DNA from 3 places in the Bacillus sp. BSL6 genome. Region 3 is predicted to be linked to each of the others. Evidence: riboswitches for the same ligand, from Rfam matches in the RefSeq annotation. Region 3 holds a riboswitch; each other region holds the start of a gene.
What was found. A riboswitch is a leader RNA that binds a small molecule or an ion and turns the genes downstream of it on or off. The one in region 3 is predicted to bind thiamine pyrophosphate.
Positions count from the first base shown of each region.

Region 1: another riboswitch for thiamine pyrophosphate. It lies ahead of RCJ96_RS21430 (MTH1187 family thiamine-binding protein); the one in region 3 lies ahead of tenA (thiaminase II).
Region 2: another riboswitch for thiamine pyrophosphate. It lies ahead of thiC (phosphomethylpyrimidine synthase ThiC); the one in region 3 lies ahead of tenA (thiaminase II).

Region 1 covers NZ_JAVGCW010000007.1:93,506-101,011, reverse strand. The annotation lists gene thiE (thiamine phosphate synthase) at 1-357, shown strand, start outside; gene RCJ96_RS21440 (anaerobic C4-dicarboxylate transporter family protein) at 473-1,786, opposite strand; cyclic di-GMP riboswitch class I at 2,070-2,154, shown strand; gene RCJ96_RS21435 (methyl-accepting chemotaxis protein) at 2,296-4,035, shown strand; TPP riboswitch at 4,097-4,198, shown strand; gene RCJ96_RS21430 (MTH1187 family thiamine-binding protein) at 4,299-4,619, shown strand; gene RCJ96_RS21425 (ABC transporter permease) at 4,591-5,364, shown strand; gene RCJ96_RS21420 (ABC transporter substrate-binding protein) at 5,361-6,359, shown strand; gene RCJ96_RS21415 (ABC transporter ATP-binding protein) at 6,356-7,105, shown strand; gene RCJ96_RS21410 (ABC-F family ATP-binding cassette domain-containing protein) at 7,495-7,506, shown strand, end outside.
Region 2 covers NZ_JAVGCW010000006.1:97,021-104,526, forward strand. The annotation lists gene RCJ96_RS19580 (arsenic transporter) at 1-1,029, shown strand, start outside; gene thiC (phosphomethylpyrimidine synthase ThiC) at 1,284-3,044, opposite strand; TPP riboswitch at 3,157-3,272, opposite strand; gene lldP (L-lactate permease) at 3,344-5,002, opposite strand; gene RCJ96_RS19595 (DUF4870 domain-containing protein) at 5,300-5,617, shown strand; gene RCJ96_RS19600 (metal-binding protein) at 5,682-6,173, opposite strand; gene RCJ96_RS19605 (YkvA family protein) at 6,224-6,589, opposite strand; gene RCJ96_RS19610 (LTA synthase family protein) at 7,135-7,506, shown strand, end outside.
Region 3 covers NZ_JAVGCW010000002.1:920,036-927,541, reverse strand. The annotation lists tRNA gene RCJ96_RS11055 (tRNA-Ser) at 24-116, shown strand; tRNA gene RCJ96_RS11050 (tRNA-Met) at 145-221, shown strand; tRNA gene RCJ96_RS11045 (tRNA-Asp) at 225-300, shown strand; tRNA gene RCJ96_RS11040 (tRNA-Phe) at 310-385, shown strand; tRNA gene RCJ96_RS11035 (tRNA-Thr) at 395-467, shown strand; tRNA gene RCJ96_RS11030 (tRNA-Trp) at 474-544, shown strand; tRNA gene RCJ96_RS11025 (tRNA-Ile) at 555-631, shown strand; tRNA gene RCJ96_RS11020 (tRNA-Asn) at 640-714, shown strand; tRNA gene RCJ96_RS11015 (tRNA-Glu) at 716-787, shown strand; gene RCJ96_RS11010 (CBS domain-containing protein) at 918-1,337, shown strand; gene RCJ96_RS11005 (DUF3965 domain-containing protein) at 1,632-2,783, shown strand; gene RCJ96_RS11000 (hypothetical protein) at 3,008-3,346, opposite strand; gene RCJ96_RS10995 (SH3 domain-containing protein) at 3,352-4,512, opposite strand; TPP riboswitch at 4,751-4,863, shown strand; TPP riboswitch at 4,924-5,026, shown strand; gene tenA (thiaminase II) at 5,109-5,804, shown strand; gene RCJ96_RS10985 (ABC transporter ATP-binding protein) at 5,773-6,522, shown strand; gene RCJ96_RS10980 (ABC transporter permease) at 6,522-7,274, shown strand; gene RCJ96_RS10975 (ABC transporter substrate-binding protein) at 7,271-7,506, shown strand, end outside.

The DNA.
Region 1 (7,506 bases), on a different contig from region 3:
ATTACTTCTGTTCGTGAAAAAATGGGGGATAAAATTGTTGGTGTATCTACCCATACAATTGAAGAAGCACGCTGGGCAATTAAAAACGGAGCTGATTATTTAGGAGTTGGCCCAATTTTTCCGACGAGTACGAAAAAGGATACGAAAGCGGTGCAAGGAACGAAAGGTTTAGCTCATTTTAGAGAACAAGGAATTACAATACCGATTGTTGGGATTGGTGGCATTTCAATTGAAAATACAGCTTCGGTTATAGAAGCAGGTGCGGATGGTGTTTCCGTTATCTCTGCGATTAGTTTAGCGGAATCTGCCTATGAAAGTACGAAGAAATTAGTAGAGGAAGTAAGTAGGAGTTTGTAGGAAAAGGGAACTTCACAAAAATAGTAAAGAACAGAATGGACAGATAAAAATATTTAAACAAACGTTTGATTAAAAAAGCACAAACCCTTTAAATTTGTAGGTTTGTGCTTTTTCTTTAAAACATAATTGAAATTAAGAGCATTCCAATTCCGATAGAAGTGAATGTTGCGATTAGGCCTGGAATCATAAAGCTATGATTTAAAACATATTTACCAATGCCAGTTGTGCCAGTACGATCAAAGTTAATGGCAGCAACGATTGTTCCGTAGTTTGGAATGAAGAAATATCCATTTACTGCAGGGAACATCGCGATCAGTAGTGCTGGTGGAATACCGAGTGATAATCCAAGAGGCATTAAAGCACGTACTGTTGCGGCTTGGCTATATAGTAAAATAGATAGAATGAATAATGCGATGGCAAATAGCCATGGCGCACTTGTTACTAGATGCTGAATTGATCCCTGAATCATATTTAAGTTTCCGTTAAAGAAAGTATCTCCCATCCAAGCGATACCGAAAATAGCAACAACTGCTGTTGCCCCCGCTTTAAAGACGTTACCAGACACGATGCTTTCTACATTTGGTTTACAGAAAATAATAATAAGAGCTGCGATCGTTAACATAACCATTTCAATTGTGTTTGGCATGGAAAGACGGGCTAACTTTCCATCAACTATCCATCCTGGACGAAGTGCTTCAAATGAACCGAGAAGTACGACAAGGAAAGTTCCTACTAGGAAAAGGATAACTGATAATTTAGCGCCTTTTACACCAACAAATTCTTTTTTCTCTTCAATCTTAGGAATCATTCCTTCTTTTAATCGTTTTAAGTATTCAGGGTCTTCATTTAATTCTTTCCCCATTTTGCTAGCAACAAATGCAGCTATCATACAAGCGATGAAAGTAGAAGGGATACTTACTTTTAAAATATCTAATAAGGTGATTTTATAGTCAGCTAACATTGCTAAAAGTGCAACTGTTGCAGCTGATATAGGACTAGCTGTAATTGCTTGTTGGGAAGCAATTACGGCAATTGACATTGGTCGTTCTGGTCTAATTCCAGATTCGCGAGAGACTTCTGCGATAACAGGAAGTACAGAATAAGCAACGTGACCAGTTCCTGCACAAAGTGTAAATAAATAAGTAACAATTGGAGCAAAGAATGTAATGCGTTTTGGATTTTTTCGTAATGCTTTCTCAGCCAAATGAACAAGGTAGTCCATTCCTCCAGCGGCTTGGAGTGCACCAGCAGCTGTAATTACTGCTAAAATCATAAGCATGACATCAATAGGAGGAGCTGTAGGTTGTAAGTGGAAGACGAAAACAAGTATTGCCATACCAACGCCACCCATTACTCCTAGACCAACTCCGCCTAGACGTGCGCCAATAAAAATGCAGAGTAGTAATGTAAGAAATTGTAGCCAAAACATGATAAACTACCTCCGAAATTCATTAGTTAAGATATATTTGAATAATTTAATTTAAAAGAAAATTAAAATAAATAATCAAAACAATCCTTGTGTTATATACATTTTTTATTATATAACACAAGAAATGTAACATTCACGTACTTTGTTAAATTATTTCGAAAAAATAATACATCCAAATTTTACATTTGTATCTCTAAATAGGTGGACATTTTAATTTTTATGTTGTAATCTTTGATAGAGAATAATGTAATTCTCATAGAACTCCCATATCGTTCAACTCGTTCAGCGAGAAAGGCAAACTGATGGAAACATTAGGACGCAAAACTACAGGAGCTAAGGCCGAAAGGCTACGCTAGCCAGTTACCGGACGGATAGGGTTGGTCTTGACCAATGCTTTTTCATTGGTCTTTTTTTATTTGCAAACAAATGAGAAACCTTATCAGTTGTTGATAAGGTTTCTATTTTAATAGCTTTCCTTTATATTAAGTTAATTAAGAAAGGTGATGTTGATGAAAAAATATTGGCACAAGCTATCATTTCTTCAAAAGAATGTATTGTTAACTGTGTTAGTTATTTTGACGCTTGTTGGTACTATGGGAGCGTTAAGTTTTAACATGTTTCAAAATAGCATGATGTCTATATTTGAAAGGCATTCTTTTGAAACAGGAGATACGGTATTACATAAATTAGACGAAGAAATAGTGAGAGATGTTACAAAAGACCCAGTGGCACAAAGAGAAAAGAGAGAGAAGTTAACAGAGAAATTAGATGAAGCAACGGAAGAATTGAATAGTGTTGGACAAACGTATATTGTTGGAGCAAAAAAAAATGAAAAAGGTGAGTTACTAATCGTCGACTTGTCTACAGAGTTAGCAAATGTTGTTGAAGTAAGGCCGGGAGAATATTATAAACAACCAGATCTTTGGATGGAAGCATACGATAAGGTAATGAGCACGAAAAAAGCAAACATGACAGTAGTATATGAAGATCTATTAGGAACATGGGTAACGATATTAGAGCCAATTAAAGATGGAGAAGGAAATATTGTGGCGATTGTTGCAGCCGATGTAGATGCTTCTATTGTTCCTATTACAAAGGAAAAATTCATTATACAAGGTTTAATGTTTATTTGTATTTCTGTTTTAATTGCAACTGTTATTCAATTCTTAATTGTACGTAATGCACTTGCTCCATTGCGAGATTTACGTGAAGGATTGCGCAGAGTTGGTGAAGGTGATTTAAATATTAAATTAGAGGAAAGATCAGATGATATTGGTATTATTAATTCTTATTTTAATAATACCATCGAGAAGTTTAAAGGAATTATAGATAAAGTGAAGCAGACAGCAGAACAGGTTTCCTCATCTTCACAAGAATTGTCAGTGAGTACAAAAGAGAATAGTATGGCAGTTCAAGAAATCGTAAGTTCTATGGTTGAGTTAAGAGCTGGCGCTCAATTACAAGAAACTTCAGTACCACAGTATTTAGGTATTGTATATGAAATGGAAGATAAGATGGAAGAGATAAAGAATGCTGCAAAACAAATGGTGAAAGCGTCTGAAGGTATAGAGCATCATTCAGTTAAAGGAAACGGTGTTACTAAACAGGCAATTAATCAAATGAATATAATACAAAATGCAGTACAAGATTTATCTTCTATCATTTATTCTTTGGAAGTAAGATCAAAAGAAATTAGTGATATTGTAACTGTAATTACAAGTATTTCAAATCAAACGAATTCGCTAGCTTTACATGCTACTATTGAAGCTTCACGTGCTGAGGAAACTGAAGAGGGATTTGCTGTTGTTGCTGATGAAGTGCGTAAATTAGCAGAGCAGACGGAAGCATCAGCAAAAGATATAGCAAAATTAATAGGGGAAACACAAGCAGGAACGGAAGAAGCTGTTGTTTCAATGCAAAAAACCTCAAAAGAAGTAGAGTCTGGAATGAAACTTGTTGAAAGTAGTGGTGCTTTCTTTGAAAAAATTTCGAAATCAGCACAAACTGTTACTAATCAAGTTGGAGTTGTTTCTAGCAATTCAAATAATATATTGCAAAATAGCCAAAACATTGTTCGTGTTGTAAATGAACTATCACTTATTACAAATAAGTATGCGAATAGTAGTAGTAATGTTGAAGAAATCATGAAAGAACAGGAAATGTCTGTACAGGATATTGCTGAATTAGCCAGTTCTTTAAGCTGGCTCTCACAGGAGTTACAAGAGTTAATTGGGGAGTTCAAAAGTTAAATGAAATGATTATACATGCTTTTGTTTGTTCAATAAAATAAATCATGCTACAATGAAAACGAATTAAGGACCGGGGAGCCAATTGGCTGAGAGGATGTAAGCAAACATCGACCCTCAACCTGATCTGGATAATGCCAGCGTAGGGAGTTACTTAAAGTGATGTAGCATATGTTATTCTATAATAACTTGCATACAAGGCTTTCCTACGTAGTAGGAAAGCCTTTTCTTGTTTTAAAATTTAATTTCATAAGGGGGATTTTATTATGTCACAACAAGTTACAATGTCATTTTCAGTAGTACCACAAGCAAAAACAAAAGATGTATATTCTGTTGTTGATAAGGCAATTGAAGTTGTGCAACAATCGGGAGTTCGTTATGAAGTAGGGGCAATGGAAACAACGCTGGAAGGAGAATTAGATGTACTTCTTGATGTCGTTAAACGTGCGCAACAAGCTTGTGTGGATGCTGGAGCTGAAGAAGTGATTACTTCTATTAAAATCCACTATCGTCCAAGCACTGGTGTAACGATAGATGAAAAAGTTTGGAAGTACCGTGATGAATATGCAAAACCAGAAGCAATCTAAAATAATTACAACAATTTGGCTTATCCTTCTCATTGCGATATGGGAAGGATCTGTTTCATTATTTAAAATTGAACCGTGGATTTTACCGAAGCCTTCTGCCATTGTTCAAGAATTAATTGGAATGAAAGATTTACTATTACCGAATACGATGCAAACACTGCAAGAGGTTATAATTGGACTGTTCTTTGCGATTTTAATTGGGACAAGCATTGCAATTCTTATGGACGTTATCCCTTTATTTCGTATTTTAATAAACCCGTTGCTTGTTATTTCGCAAACGATTCCAATTGTGGTACTTGCACCGTTATTTATTATTTGGTTTGGATATGGAATGCTACCGAAAGTAATGGTAGTCATACTCGTTTGTTTCTTTCCAATTGCGCTTAGCATTTTAGAAGGTTTTCAAACGGTAGATAAAAATATGTTGAAGTTGTTGCAAACGATGAAGGCAACAAAATGGCAAATTTACCAGAAAGTAAAGTTTCCAGCAGTGCTTCCATACTTTTTCTCCGGCTTAAAAATTGCAGTTACATATAGTGTAATGGGAGCGATTATTGGAGAATGGCTTGGTGCCAGTGAAGGATTAGGAGTTATGCTTACAAGGGCTACGAAATCCTTTTTAACAGCCCGAGTATTTGGTGTTGCAGCAATTATTGTAATGGTGACATTATGTCTGTATTTTATCGTGGAGTTTATGGCAAGAATAACAGCACCATGGATATATAGAAAGGACGGCAGAAAATGAAAAAAGGTTTAAAAGTTATGTTGGCTGCCTTAGTAGCAGTAGGTGTAGCTGGATGTAATACGGCAAAGAAAGAAGAAAGTGCAACTAAAGATCAAAAAGTAAAAGTCGTATTAGATTGGTTTCCGAATACGAATCATACTGGCTTATATGTAGCACAAGCGAAAGATTATTATAAAAAGCAAGGCTTAGATGTAGAAATCATTCAGCCTGGTGATAATGTGACGGCGGAGCAAATGATAGCTTCAGGAAAAGCTGACTTCGCAATAAGCGCACAAGAAAATGTAACGTTGGCTCGTGTGGAAGGTATTCCTGTTGTATCTGTAGGGGCGATTATTCAGCATAACACTTCAGCTTTTGCATCGCTTAAGAAAGATAATATGACGTCACCGAAAGATTTTGAAGGGAAACGTTACGGTGGCTGGGGAGGACCAGCGGAAGAAGCGACATTAAAGACTATTATGGATAAGCACCAAGCTGATTTTAATAAAGTTGAAAAAATCATTTTAGGACAAACAGATTTCTTTAAATCAATTGGTCGTGATGCAGATTTTGAATGGATTTATTATGGATGGGATGGAATTGAAGCGAAGCGCCAAGGAAAAGAGTTAAATACGATTATGGTGAAAGACTTAGATCCAGCGCTTGATTTCTATAGTCCTGTTATGATTACGAGTGAAAAACATACGAAGCAAGATAAAGACTTTGTGAAAAAGTTTATGAGTGCAACGACAGAGGGTTATAATTTTGCAATTAAAGAACCGAAAGAAGCTGCCGATATTTTAATTAAAGCTGTTCCAGATGTAAATAAAGATTTAGTACAAGAAAGTCAAAAATGGCTAAGTACGAAGTATCAAGATGATGCAAAAGCGTGGGGAGTACAGAAGGAAGAAGTTTGGACGAATTACATGAATTTCTTATATGATAACAAAGTTATTAAGAAGAAAATTGATGTGAAAGATGCCTTTACAAATGAGTTCCTTCCAAGTGAAAAATGAGTGGATTACAAATAAAAGATATTGTGAAATCTTTCGATGGCAAGAATGTATTAGCAAATATTAGTGCTTCTATAAGAGAGGGAGAGTTCGTTTCCTTTGTAGGACCGAGTGGTTGTGGGAAAAGCACACTATTAAATATGATCGCAAATATTGAAAATCCAACAAGTGGAAGTGTAACGTATAACGATAAGCAAATGCAAGAGCAAGATGTTGTAAGTTATATGCCGCAACAGGACTTATTACTACCGTGGCGATCGGCTTTACAAAATATCGTTCTTCCGTTAGAAATTGAAGGGAAGCCGAAAAAACAAAGGCTGACAGAAGGAATGGAAGCATTAAAGCAGTTTGAATTAGATGAATATGCAGACCATTATCCAGATGAATTGTCTGGAGGGATGCGTCAAAGAATTAGTTTTCTGCGCACATATTTATGTGAAAAGCCAATTATGCTACTTGATGAGCCTTTTGGTAAATTAGATGCTTTTACAAAAATGGAAGTACATAGCTGGCTTTTAAACTCTTGGCATCAAGAGAAGCAAACAATCGTTATGGTTACACACGACTTAGATGAGGCAATCTTGCTTTCGGATCGCGTATTTATTTTATCTCAAAGACCAGCATCAATAGTTGGTGAGGTACAAGTGAAATTACCTAGGCCGAGAACGATGGATATGTTAACATCACTTGAGTTAAAGAAGGATAAGGAAGAAATTTTGAGAGTATTAGCTCCTTATATGAAAAAATAGAAAAAGCCTTTTAACAGTTTTTTGTATAATTACTGTTAAGAGGCTTTTTTTTTATAGGGGGAGAAGGAACAAAAGGAAAAGTAGAGAATAGAATATAACAGAGTAGTTTATACTCTTAATATAACAAATGTTAAAGGAGTGAAAGGATAAAATGACTTTATCAACTGTTCTTCAAATGGTTTTAGCTTGATATGGGAGAAGTCTGCCCATTTTTATCGATTAAGCTAAATTGAAGACAGCAGGTAAAGAACCTTAATCCTTTCTTACGATAATATGTAATGGGTAAGGTGTATTCACCTTACCCATTTTTTATATGCACAATTAAATAAGGCTTTATACTGTTGCTCTCTCTATTTAGCTTATGAATCATAAGCAAAGGAGAGAAAATAATGAGTATATTA
Region 2 (7,506 bases), on a different contig from region 3:
CTTTTATTTAATAACGACGGTAGTATTTTAATTACAACGCCAATCTTAATTCTTCTCCTAAAAAATCTTCAATTAAAACCGCATCAACAAATCCCTTATTTATTAAGCGGTGCTTTAATCGCTACTGCATCTAGTGCACCAATTGGTGTAAGTAATATCGTAAACTTAATCGCATTAAATATCGTGAATATGACTCTTTATATGCATACTGCTATGATGTTTGTACCTGCAACATTAGGACTATTGTTTATGTCATGGCTTATGTATACGGTTTTGAAGAAAAAACTTCCGAAAAAATTGCCTGTTTCTTCATATGATATTGAAGAAATATTCTTCACGAAAAACTTTCATCCGTTAAAAGGAAAAAATTCAGTTGATACGAAACAAAAACGGACAAGGTTCATGCTAAAAGTATTAGGCTTCGTCTTCCTTATGCGCTGTCTTCTATTCGTTGCATCCTTCTTATCCATCCCAATCGAGATTGTTGCCGTACTCGGTTCACTCGTTCTTCTCATTTGGAGATGGTACTACTTACGAACGAACCCTGTCGACATTTTGAAAAAGACACCTTGGCACATTTTGATTTTTGCTTTCTCTATGTATGTCATTATTTACGGGCTCCACAACGCAGGATTAACAGCAGCGCTTGTCCAATGGCTTGAACCAGTTGTAAGTCAACATCTGCTTTATGCTAGCTTTGCAATGGGTGGACTCGTTTCTCTCCTCTCCAATGTCTTCAATAATCACCCTGCACTTATGATTGGTACCATTACGTTAACAGAAATGGGATTAGATCCAGTCACATTAAAAACTATCTATCTCGCAAATATCATTGGTAGTGACATCGGTTCACTATTATTACCAATCGGTACGCTAGCTTCTCTCATTTGGATGTATATCCTGAAACAAAACAAAATTAAAGTAAAATGGAAAGACTATTTAAGTGTATCCCTTATCGTTATTCCACTCACAACAGTCGTTACATTATTCCTCTTATTCTATTGGGTACATCTCTTCTTCGCCTTATAAAGTGAAACTTTAATCAGTGGGGGTTTTGTACATCCACCACTGATTATCAGCCCTAACCAATCGGGCTTTTACGGGCAGTTGCCCCCCACCTAACTTCTTTGCTTCCGCTGAATTTTGAGGTGGGGGTCTTACTGCCCACAAATAGCGGGATAAACAACAGAAGCCCACTTTGCTACCGTCTTAGCAAAGCGGGCTTCTTCTATATTTAAGTTAGGTACTACAGTGTGATCAATCAAGTAAAGAGGTGTAACGTGTTATTGGTATAAATGACTACCAGTTTCTTTAAATTCTTTCGCTTTCTCTTTCATTCCTTTTTCAATTGCTTCTGTCGTTTCTAAATCATTTTCTTTTGCGTATTCACGAATATCATGTGAAATTCTCATACTACAAAACTTCGGTCCACACATGGAACAGAAATGAGCCGTTTTCGCACCTTCTGCTGGCAACGTTTCATCGTGATACTCCATCGCGCGTTCAGGATCTAAAGATAAATTAAATTGATCGCGCCAACGGAATTCAAAACGAGCTTTTGAAAGTGCATCATCACGCTGATGAGCCGTTTTGTGCCCTTTCGCTAGATCAGCTGCATGCGCAGCGATTTTGTACGTAATAACACCTTCGCGTACATCATCTTTATTCGGTAAACCTAAATGTTCTTTCGGCGTTACATAACAAAGCATCGCCGTTCCAAACCAGCCAATCATCGCAGCTCCAATTGCGGATGTAATATGGTCATAACCTGGTGCAATATCTGTCGTTAACGGTCCAAGTGTATAGAATGGTGCGCCCTGGCAAATATCAAGCTCTTTCTCCATATTTTCTTTAATTAAATGCATCGGTACATGCCCAGGCCCTTCAATCATAACTTGCACATCATGTTTCCAAGCAATCTTCGTTAATTCACCAAGTGTTTCAAGCTCAGAGAACTGCGCTTCGTCATTTGCATCTGCAATCGAACCTGGACGTAATCCATCTCCAAGAGAGAACGAAACATCATACTGCTTCATAATTTCACAAATCTCTTCAAAATGAGTGTATAGGAAGTTTTCTTTATGATGGTATAAACACCACTGCGCCATAATTGAACCACCGCGCGAAACGATACCTGTCGTACGCTTTGCAGTAATCGGAATGTAACGAAGTAATACGCCAGCGTGAATTGTAAAGTAATCTACGCCTTGCTCCGCTTGCTCAATTAACGTATCACGATACACTTCCCACGTTAAATCTTCTGCAATTCCGTTTACTTTTTCAAGAGCTTGATAGATCGGTACAGTTCCAACTGGTACAGGCGCATTACGAATAATCCACTCGCGCGTCGTATGAATGTTTTTACCTGTAGATAAATCCATAATCGTATCTGCACCCCAGCGAGTAGCCCATGTCATCTTCTCTACTTCTTCCGCGATAGAAGAAGATACAGCAGAGTTTCCGATATTTGCATTCACCTTCACGTGGAAATTACGTCCAATAATCATCGGCTCTGCTTCCGGATGGTTAATATTTGCTGGTAAAATAGCGCGACCTTCCGCAATTTCCTTACGAACAAACTCCGGGTCTACTCCTTCACGAATCGCAACATATTCCATCTCAGACGTAATGATGCCATTACGTGCATAATGCATTTGCGTAACATTTGCACCTTGCTTCGCTCTAAGCGGTTTGCGATCCATTTGCGGGAAAACAGGTGTATGTTTCGAAGCCACCTTCACACCGTCATCCTCTGGTTTTACTTCGCGTCCTTCGTATGCCTCTACATCTCCGCGCTCTAGGATCCAAGAGTGGCGCGGCGCCTGCAACCCCTTCTCTAACTCGACTTTATACGCAGGATCTGTGTAAGGACCGCTTGTATCATACACACGAATTGGCGGATTCGGGACGCCATTTGTATCGCTTTGTTCAATCTCACGCATCGGTACTTTCATACCTTCTCGTGGTCCATCCACATACACTTTCTTACTTCCTGGTAAACTCGATTTCAATTCAATTTGCTCAGCTGAAACAGACTGTTTCATAACCTTTGTTGCCCCCCTGTACGTGACAAGGACGAGATATGGCCAGCGTATGCCAAAATAAAAAGAGCCAGGTCCATAAAAAAATAAGGACCTGGCTCATAAAGACATCATTATGTAAAGCCGTTAACTTCCCTACGCTGGTACGAGCCAGATCAGGTCCAAAGGGTTAAGAAGTTCACGCGCTTCTCTCTCAGCCTACGCATACGTTAGGCACCCCTAGTTTATCACTGATTTAATTTTCAATACTTTCTCATCATACACGATAATCTGAAAAATGCAAAGTTTATTTCTCTCGCTCTTTACGGAATCATCCAAGTTAAATAATAGGCCTGAACATAAGTCATAATCCCCACAATTATTACGAAGAACAAACTATGCTTCACTGTAAACCGGAATAAATCTGATTCTTTTCCAGCAAGTCCAACTGCTGCACAAGCAATGGCAATTGATTGCGGAGAAATCATTTTTCCGGTTACACCGCCCGTTGTATTCGCTGCAACGAGAAGTACTTCAGATACACCGACTTGCTGCGCTGTAATTGCTTGTAAATTTGAAAATAATGCATTCGCTGACGTATCAGATCCTGTTAAGAATACACCGATCCATCCTAAGAATGGTGAGAAGAACGGGAATAGTCCGCCAGTTCCTGCTAGTGCTAATGCTAGTGTAGAAGATAGCCCAGAATAGTTTGCAATAAATGCAAATCCTAATACAAATCCAATAGATAGAATTGGCATTTTTAATTCACTTAAAGTTTCTTTAAATGTTACCACTGCATCATTTACACTCATTTTCAAAATAAACATGGAAATGAGACAAGCAATTAAAATTGCTGTTCCCGTTGCTGATAATACATCGAACTTCAAAATTGCCTCGTAAGGCGTCGCTTTATTTACAATAGGCTCTGCTTTCATTACTAAATTGTGCAAGCCTGGAATTTCAAACTTAAATACAAGACTTTCTAACGCGCCTCCTGGAGCAAATAATGCTTTAAAGAAACTTTGACTCCAAATGACTACCATAACCGTTAATACGATAAATGGAGACCATGCCTTTACTACTTTTCCTAACGTTAATTTCGGCATCGATGCCGCTGTTGTTGCAGCTGCTTCTCTATTTGCTTGCCCAGATTGATAAATTTCTTTCGGTTGCCATACTTTTAAGAACAGCGCTAAACTAACTAAACTTACAAGTGCCGACGTAATATCCGGAAGTTCTGGCCCTAAGAATGTCGCTGTAATGAACTGCGTAATGGCAAACGAACTACCCGCTACAAGTAAAGCAGGCCATGTTTGTCTTACCCCTTTTAATCCGTCCATTAAAAATACGATAAAGAACGGAACAAATAATGATAAAAACGGTAATTGATGTCCAGCCATTTGTCCAATTTTATGTGGATCAATACCTGTTACTTGTCCAGCAACTGTAATTGGAATTCCCATCGCTCCAAAAGCGACTGGTGCTGTATTTGCAATTAAACAAAGACCCGCTGCATATAAAGGATTTAACCCAAGACCCGCAAGAAGTGCTGCCGTAATCGCGACTGGTGCACCAAATCCTGCTGCCCCTTCTAAAAATGCTCCGAATGAAAAACCGATTAAAATAACGAGTAAACGATGGTCATTCGTAATGGACAATACAGATGCACGAATTACATCGAATTGACCTGTTTTCACAGAAATTTTATATAAAAATACCGACATAATGATAATCCAAGCAATTGGCCATAATCCGTATAAGAAACCATATCCGGTCGCTGCCATTGCCATCGTGAACGGCATCTTATAAGCGAATAACGCCACTAAAATTGTCAGTACAACTGTAATAAATCCTGCCACATACCCCTTCATGCGGAAAACTGCTAAAGCTAAGAAAAAAAAGATAATCGGAATAAGTGCGACCGCTGCCGAAATCCAAATGTTTCCGAACGGATCATAAACTTGTGTCCATGTGTTCATTATTCTCTCCCCCTAAAGAATCCCCTTTTAAATAGAATAACCTCATCAATAGACTATCAGGTCATCATACCTTTAAGTCTAAAAATAAAAAAACGTTTAAGAAAACGTTTTCAATAACTTTCATTTATACTGTACCATAACAATTTCCATTTAAAAAGATTTTTTTGAAAATTTTATCATTTAACGAAAAAATCTTACAAAATCGTCACGTTCTTGTAATGTTCATCGATAGCAAGCTCGCTACCTTTCCTGCATAATAAAGGTATAACAACGGATATTATTTATGAGGTGATATATATGAACGGAAACAAAATATTAGCAGCTTTATCATACTTTAGTGTATTATTTGCCCCTATCTTATTCCCGATTATTGTGTGGATTGTGGGAGACGCGGAAACGAAACCACATGCAAAACGTGCTCTATGGACACACATTATCCCAAGTATTGCTACATTCATTGGCATGATTATTTTAGGAGTTATGGGTCTTGGATCTGATCAACCGGATGTAACACTGGGCATCGGTACAATGATTGTCTTATGTATTTGCGGAATCATTAGCTTATACTACTTCATTTGGAACATCGTGAAAGGTATAAAAGTACTGAAAGCTTAATTTTAAACAAACGTTTGATTAATAAGAAAAAACCGTCCCAAAATACTTTTTGGGACGGTTTTTTTTATCTTCTGCGTTTCTTCTTTTTTCTCATCATTTTCTTGCGTCGCGTATTCACTTTATCCGCTATAATGTGAAGCGTGCTTGCCACAACAATTCCCATTACGAACGTTACAATTTCAACCTCATGTTCCTTCGCCATTTCTATTAAATTCCCGTCAAGCGCGATTACATTTAATAGGAATAAAAACGGAGAAAACACAATTAACATGTATGCAATACGAATCACATCACCAAGTATAATTGTGTGTGTAAAGAAGGAGCGATGCGGCATCACCTTCTTATACGGATACCAAAATATACGTAGGAATCCCCATTTATTATACGCATTACTATACGTATCTAAATCCGGTGTTAAAAATGTAGTACCTACTAAAAAGCCAATTGCAAAAGTTAATAAAAAATCAAAATTTGTTAGTCCATACGAAAAGAGCATAAACAAAACAACCGGAAGGGATATTAAGTTTATTTTCGTATGCGTTCTTCCTGATGGCATAATGCACTTCCTCGCTTACGTTCGCCCTGTCACCATGTGACAGTTCTTACCTATTGATCTAATTTCTGATCGATAAAGGATGTGTCTATATCCGAACCAAACCATTCTGCCAACTTCACTCGCGCCTTATCTTTTACAGCATCATCGACGTATAGCGACGCTTGTAATAATGCAGCCATTAACGCCCCTAAATCATCCGTATAACCAATTCCAGCAACGAAATCTGGAATCGCATCAATCGGTGCAATAAAATAAGCAAGTGCTCCAATTACAATAATTTTCACTCGTTTTGGAACATCTGGTTTCTGCAAAACGTAAAACAACAGTAAACTTGCATAAATAACTGACTGCCCTGCCTGCTTTGCGACATGTTTTACTTTCTTCCAAAATGCTTCAACTGAAAATTTTTGCTCCATGTAAAGGCCTCCCTATTTTTTAAAAGAAATAAGCTACAATATGTTTTCAGTAAAAGTTCATCAAAATTACACATAATCTATCAATGAACTTTCATTGTAACAAACAAACCCGAAAAGAACAAGTGTTCGTTAATTTTTACATATTTCCCTTCATATAATAGGTTTCTAGATAACCACTTACCCATTGTCATTTCTTATTTCTCAACAAGAGATTTTTCACTTTCACTTAACATTCTGCTCTACCTTTGTTATATTTTCTAGTTGACGGACATATAAACGAATGTTAAAGTTTTCTCTGGTAGTGACAAATCTCATACAAAAAATGTAAAATGTTATAGTGTTTCTCAGAAATGAATTTTGTTGTATAATACAGAAATGACGTTATGCTTATGAGTAACACAAGAAACTAAAAGGGTATGCATAGTTATAGTCGTATATGGGTGAATATAGAACCTCTAATTATGGCCAAGAAAACTATGTATTTTTTATTTTAGCATTTTTCGCTCCAAAATCGACCAAGCCTGATAGAGAAAGGGTGGAAATGAATGAAAGAAACCTTGAAATCACAATTTCAAAATGTGCGTTTCACTGCATTCGTAGCTTTAGCCTTATGGTTGAAGACATATCTTATTACACGCACAAGCTTTGATTTAAAACTTGAATCTTTCATGCAAGAATTCATTTTATTCCTGAGCCCATTAGCAGCATCATTACTGCTTGTTGGTCTTGCATTATTTGCAAAAGGGAAAAAACGTAACTATATAGCACTTGGAATTAATTTTGTCTTAACAATCGTTCTTGTTGGTAACGTAATGTTCTACGGATTCTACAATGACTTCGTTACTTTACCAGTACTAGGACAAACATCTAACTTCGGAAGTTTAGGTTCTAGTGTAAAAGAATTGTTTAACTACAAA
Region 3 (7,506 bases):
TAATAAAATATTTTTTCCTTCATGGAGGTATACCCAAGTTCGGCTGAAGGGATCGGTCTTGAAAACCGACAGGCGGCGAGAGTCGCGCGGGGGTTCGAATCCCTCTACCTCCTCCATTTTCTTTTAAAGTAAATATTTTATCATCGCGGGGTGGAGCAGCACGGTAGCTCGTCGGGCTCATAACCCGAAGGTCGCAGGTTCAAATCCTGTCCCCGCAACCAAATGGTCCCGTGGTGTAGTGGTTAACATGCCTGCCTGTCACGCAGGAGATCGCCGGTTCGACCCCGGTCGGGACCGCCATTTATGTTTGGCTCGGTAGCTCAGTCGGTAGAGCAGAGGACTGAAAATCCTCGTGTCGGCGGTTCGATTCCGTCCCGAGCCACCATTTTTTTATGCCGACTTAGCTCAATTGGTAGAGCAACTGACTTGTAATCAGTAGGTTGGGGGTTCAAGTCCTCTAGTCGGCATCCTTTAGGGGCATAGTTTAAAGGTAGAACTGAGGTCTCCAAAACCTCCAGTGTGGGTTCGATTCCTACTGCCCCTGTAAAGTATATGGGCCTATAGCTCAGCTGGTTAGAGCGCACGCCTGATAAGCGTGAGGTCGATGGTTCGAGTCCATTTAGGCCCACCATATATTATTCCGCAGTAGCTCAGTGGTAGAGCTATCGGCTGTTAACCGATCGGTCGTAGGTTCGAGTCCTACCTGCGGAGCCATGGCCCGTTGGTCAAGTGGTTAAGACACCGCCCTTTCACGGCGGTAACACGGGTTCGAATCCCGTACGGGTCATAAAAAAAGAGTCAGCAATATGCTGACTCTTTTTTATTGTGCGTTCATTCTCCTTTATCAACTGATTTTCCTGAAATAAATAAAGGGATTTAGGAAAAGCTATGGTATGTATAAAAAGGAGGAGATACAAATGACACGAGTGAGAGACTTGATGAGCACTCATATTGTACAGTGTACACCGTTAGACAATGTATATGAAGCTGCTGTAAAGATGAAAGAAGAATCGATTGGATTGATCCCGGTCGTTGAAAATGAACAAGTTGTTGGTCTTGTTACGGACCGAGATTTAGTTGTTCGAGGGATTGCTGAAAAACATCCTGGATCTAATAAAATTACAAATGTAATGACAAAAAACATTGTTTCAGTTTCTCCAGATGATCCTATTGAAAAGGCTACAGAGTTAATGGCACAGTATCAAATTAGACGATTGCCAGTAGTTGAGAGTGGTCAACTCGTTGGGATGTTAGCACTAGGAGATTTAGCTATAAAAGAATCGGCAGATGATCAAGCGGGATTTGCTTTAAGTGAAATATCAGAGCATACGGAATGAAGTGAGACTTTAATTAGTGTAATACGTTACGTATAAAAATCAGATACATTATTCTAGTATATAGGGTTAAGCTAATATGTTAGCATGATGTATCTGAGCCATTATATAATAAGTATACAGTTAGTAATTTCGACAGTTTATTTAAATTTGTCATTCCTAATTATAAATAAGAGAAAAAATGATATACTGATAGATATAAGTATTATGATTGATTTCGAATATAACAATATTTATTGTTAATGATGTGATAATGGATTAATATTTCCTATGTAGATAAAAGGGAAGGGGAATTATATGAAGGCTGTACAGCGCGATCCAAATTGGAATTTGGTTACAGATACATATATAGAACCAAATAATTTCGCTGAATTATTTTCTTTGCTTGTACCTTGTCATCCAAAAGGTGAAGGGAAAGAACGAACTATATTAGTGTGGAAAGAAAAAGAATTTTATAAAGAAGAAAATTTAGCGGCATTTATCGTATATGGAATGAATAAAGCAAAGAATTTACCGCAATTTCATAAAGACGAAATTCCAACTTTAGTACGTATTCTTCGCTTATGCCAAGAAATTGGTTGGTATGAAGAAGCGAATACTTTTATGGTAACTCAAGGGCTAGCTGAGTTTGTTCATACTTCATTGGAATATGAAACGTGGGACCTTTTGACGCAGGCGGTTGCTTTAAACTATTTAATAATTAAATATCGTATTGGTGAATTAACTGATGGAGATGTAGAAATTTGGGATAGAGTGAAATTTAATGAGAAATGTATAACAGACTGTAAACATTTATTATCCCATAAAGAAGTATTAGAATTTACATTTTTTTATATGTGTAAGAGAGCTAAGTCACTATCAAAAGAGCAATTAAATAGTGATATGATGAGTTTAGCGATGTATTGTAATACTTTTGTTTATGACTTATATACATATGATTTATTACGAAAGTATCGTAAGTGTACAGACTTTCTATCATATTATGGACCTAGTCAAGCGGTGTTAGCTTGCCAAAGGGCTGTACTTTCTCAAATTTCAGATCGATTAGACCCACTCAAGACTACTCATGTAGATGATTATTTATATGTAATGAAAGATATGATGGAGCATATGACGATAGGGATAATGGATCGATATGATCATTTTATTGGAAAGTTATTATCATATGTGCCATTTTTTGAAATGATCCAAGTTCCACAACATGCATATTATTGTGAAGAATTATTGTATATTTGTAAGGGCATTAAATATAAAGAAGAAATATTACGCAATTATATATTTATACAATTACATGACTGTTTACCATCTTTCTTTAAACTGTTTCTTAAAAATAAGCGTTATGCAACGATTCATGATATTCTGTTCTATTGGTGTGATGATGAACAAAGAATGAGCTTAGAGAAAAAATATAATCTTAGCTTTATTTATGAAAAATATGCTTGTGGATAAAGGGCACTTTCTATATAAATTAAAAAGGATCTCAATTGTGAGATCCTTTTTTTATTAGTAAAGCAAGGAGAATGTAATTAAGACGAGAAATAACATTCCATAAAGGAGAAATTGTGCCGTATAGCTTCCTTGTATACCAAAAAAAGTATTTGTTTTTTTGTATAAATTCAATATATATTTTATCGGATTATCTTTGAAAGATTGGTACACAGTGTCTCCTCTTTCTAAGCTTCTTGTTCGTGTTTTTTGTTATTAGGGACATGAATGTATCTAGCTATGAATAATAAAACAGCCATAAAAAATACGGGAAATACGGTAGATAAATAAAAACCATTACTAATAATATTTGTTATTAAAGCACTTAATAGAAAGATGGCATTATAAATATGGGCAATTTTTTGTTTTAGTTGAACTTGAAAAGCTTCCATCATAATTTCTAAAGCAACAAAAGCAATGATAATAGATAAAAATACAGTATTTGTATTATAAATTACTAAGCAACAGATTAAGCCTAAAAAGGCTAAGTATTCAATTAAGAGAGGTATATTGATATTGCGTGGCATACAATTTACCTAACTAAATATGGCAGTGGGTTTACTGCATTTGTTTTTTCAAAATTCCATTCTCCATTGTGTAATTCAAAATGAAGATGTTGCCCGTATGAATGACCTGTGTTTCCCATATGACCTACTAATTGTCCAGCTTGTACTTGATCACCAGCTTGTACAGTGCGATCTTTCATGTGAGCATAGACTGTTGTATATAATTTCCCGTTTATTTGATGGGCGATGAACACAACATTGCCATAGCTAGCTGAATAATATGATTTCACGACTTTACCTGCCGCAGCAGCCTGGATAGAGACATTACCCTGAGCTGCGATATCTATACCATAATGCATTTGTTCCCAGCGCATATCAAATGTTGAGCTAATTTTTCCTTGAGTAGGGAATTTGAAAACGGCTGGAATGGAAGTAGGTTGAGCTGTTTGAGCTTGTGATTGCGTTTGATTTTGCACTACATAATGCTTTGCCACATATCCGTATCCTGTGCCAAAACGAATTTTATACCAAGTTCCTACAGTTTCCACTACTTGTAATTGTGTACCATTTTGTAATGAACCAAGTAGTGTGCTACTTGTACTAGCATTGCTACGCACATTAAGTTTAGGTGTTGCAACTGTGTATTTCGTATTATTTTGAACTGTGATGCCTTTTACTAAAGGCTGTGAACCATTAGATACGAATGCCTTTTGTACGTAACCTGTTTTGCCATTATGTAAAATTTTATACCATTCACCTTGTTCTTCTTGAATAGTAACGAATTTCCCATTTGGTAATACATCTAAAATTGAAGATTCTAAATTAGGTTCAGAACGAACGTTTAATGCATTGGCATTGACGATATATTGATTATTAGATTGAAGTTTGTTTTTTAGTAGAATAGAATCTTTTTGTACGTAACCTACTTTATTATTAACAGATACTTTATACCAGCCATTAGTTGTTTCAAGTATATTCACTTTCGTATTAAAGCGAATTGTATCAATTGATGAGCTATTTGCGTTATCTTTTGTATGTAAGGCTACTTGATCGACTTTGACATATCCAGTTTTCACATTAGATAATTGTTCAGCGTTGGCTGTTTGTACATTTGTTTCTCCCATAGAAGGAAGTAAAGAAGCAATTGCGACAGTAGTTGCTGTTAAAGCAGTAGCTTTCATATTCATATAATAGAGACCTCCTCTAGTTGTATAGTTGTAATTTTATTATAGTATAAAGATATAATATAGTGGGTGTATTCACATAAATGTAATATGAAATCAATATAAAAATAAATTTTTTGAGGATAATAATTTCTAAGATAGAATATAAGTGTTATATGGTTTTGTTATTTTGTTGACAATTGAGAAAATTAAAACAGTTGATGATGTCTTATTACGGTGTTATACTGACAGTGATAATTTTATAGTTTGCTAGGAGAGCTGGTGTTGCCAGCTGAGAGTAAGACCTTAAGTCTTTGATCCTTTTTATTACCTGATCTAGATTATGCTAGCGTAGGGAAGCAATTCGGACACTAATAATGAGTCCCCGTTTCTTTGCGTATAGAAACGGGGCTTTTTTATTTGAAAATTTCATATTGAAACCACTAGGGGTGCTTGTTGTGCTGAGAGAGGAATAATCCTTAACCCTTACAGACCTGATCTAGATAATACTAGCGAAGGGAAGTGGAGCAACGAATAAATTATAATTTTATTTGCTGTAACCACTTCTTATTTAGAAGTGGTTTTTTATTTAGATATATAAATTGAAAGGGGATAGAGAAATGAAATTTTGCGATAGATTATTAGAAACTGTACAACCAGTTTGGGAGATGAGTCATAATCATCCATTTGTTGTAGGTATGGGGGATGGTACGTTAGAAAAAGATAAGTTTCAGTATTATATTATTCAAGATTATTTATACTTGTTAGATTATGCAAAGTTATATGCGATCGGTGTTGTAAAGGCAACAAATCCACAAATTATGGGGAAATTTGCTGAACAAATTGATGGGATATTAAATGGAGAAATGACAATTCATAAACAGTATGCAAAAAGACTTGGAATTTCTATAGAGGAGATAGAGTCTGCAAAGCCATCTGCTAAAAATTTAGCTTATACAAATTACATGATGTCTGTATCTCAAAATGGCACACTTGCGGAATTAATAGCAGCACTTCTTCCGTGTATGTGGAGCTACTGGGAGATTGGAAAGCGTTTAAATGATATTCCTGGAGCAAGAGATCATGAGTTCTTTGGTGAGTGGATTCAAGGCTATAGCTCTGAAGAATATGGCAACCTTTGTGTTTGGTTAATCGATTTATTAAATGAAATGGCAGTTGGAAAGTCTGAAAAAGAGCTAGATCGATTAGAGGAGATTTTCCTATATTCCAGTCGATTTGAATATTTATTCTGGGATATGTCCTACCGTAAGGAGATGTGGGGATTTGAGGAGCAAGAACATACTACAGTTTCATAATGTTTCTTTTCATTATGATGAGAAGCCAATCATTAATGAATTAAATGCTTCTATACAAGATAAAGAGTTTGTAAGCATTATCGGACCGAGTGGATGCGGGAAAAGTACTTTATTTCGCCTTATTACAGGTTTAGAAGAAGCGAGTACGGGACAGATAGAACTAACAGAAACAAAGAGCCATCCTGTAGGGTATATGCCCCAAAAAGATATGCTCCTGCCATGGAGAACGATTATTGAGAATGCGGCCCTGCCGCTAGAGTGCCAAGGTGTACAGAAGAAAGAAGCACAAATAAAGGCAAAGGAACTGTTACACAAATTTGGCTTACAAGGGTATGAGACAAAATATCCGAAAGATTTATCTGGTGGTATGAGGCAACGCGTATCTTTCATTCGAACTTTATTAACAGGCGGAGAGATATTACTTTTAGATGAACCGTTTAGCGCGTTGGATGCTTTAACGAAGGCATCTTTGCAGGAATGGTTGTTTGAACAATGGAAAGAGTGGGAAAAAACAATTTTATTTATCACTCATGATGTGGAAGAAGCATTGTTTCTTTCTAATCGAATTTTAGTTGTAGAAAATCAACCGATAACTACTTTAACCGAGAGGATTGTACCGCTTGATTGTAATCGGACAAGAAAAGATTTATATAAACCAGAAGTATTAGCACTGAAAGATGAGCTTCTTAGTATGTTGCAAAGGCAGGTACTCGCATGATGAACCGGTTGAAGGAGCTATTACCTGCTCTTACACTTTCTAGTATTTTACTTGCTCTTTGGGAAGTAGGCGCAAGAATTGTAGATGAAATGTACATTTTACCGTCACCGTCTGCAATTGTAATGAAGATATGGAAACTAAAAGACATATTATTTACGGTTCATTTGCCAGCAACATTATATGTCGTTTTAATAGGGGTGGCTATTTCTATCGTACTTGGGGTAGGGCTAGCGATGTTAATGAATGCGAGTAATTGGATGGAGAGAGCATTTTATCCATTATTAGTTGCCTCACAAACGATTCCTATTACAGCGCTTGCTCCGCTTTTCGTTTTATGGTTTGGATATACGATTTGGAGTAAGGTCGTTGTTACGGTTTTAATTACGTTTTTCCCAATTACGGTTAATACGTATGATGGACTGCGCAGTACGAAAAAAGAATGGGAAGAGCTTTTAGTTACGTATGGGGCAACGAAAAAAGATGTTTTTCTTAAATTAAAATTGCCGTCTGCTCTTCCTTATTTTTTCTCAGCTTTAAAAATTGCAGTACCGCTTAGTGTAATTGGGGCGGCAATTGGTGAATGGCTCGGTGCACAAGCGGGGCTAGGATATTTCAGTAAGAGAATGATGACGCAATTAGACGGGGCAGGTGTATTTGCACCCATTGTATTGTTATCATTATTAGCTATTTTCTTCGTCGTACTTATTTCGGTATTAGAAAAGAAATTCATTAGTTGGAGGAAGCATTCATGAAATTTTTAAAACGCATCTTTGTGCTTACATTATTAGTTGCAATGATTGCTGGATGTTCGAGTAATTCAGCATCAGATAAGAATAAAAAAGAAAAAGAAATAACGGTCATGCTTGATTGGTACCCAAATGCGGTACATAGCTTTATTTATGCGGCAATTGAAAAAGGTTACTTTAAAGAAGAAGGAGTAAAGGTGAATATTAAATTCCCTTCCAATCCGACTGACCCATTAAC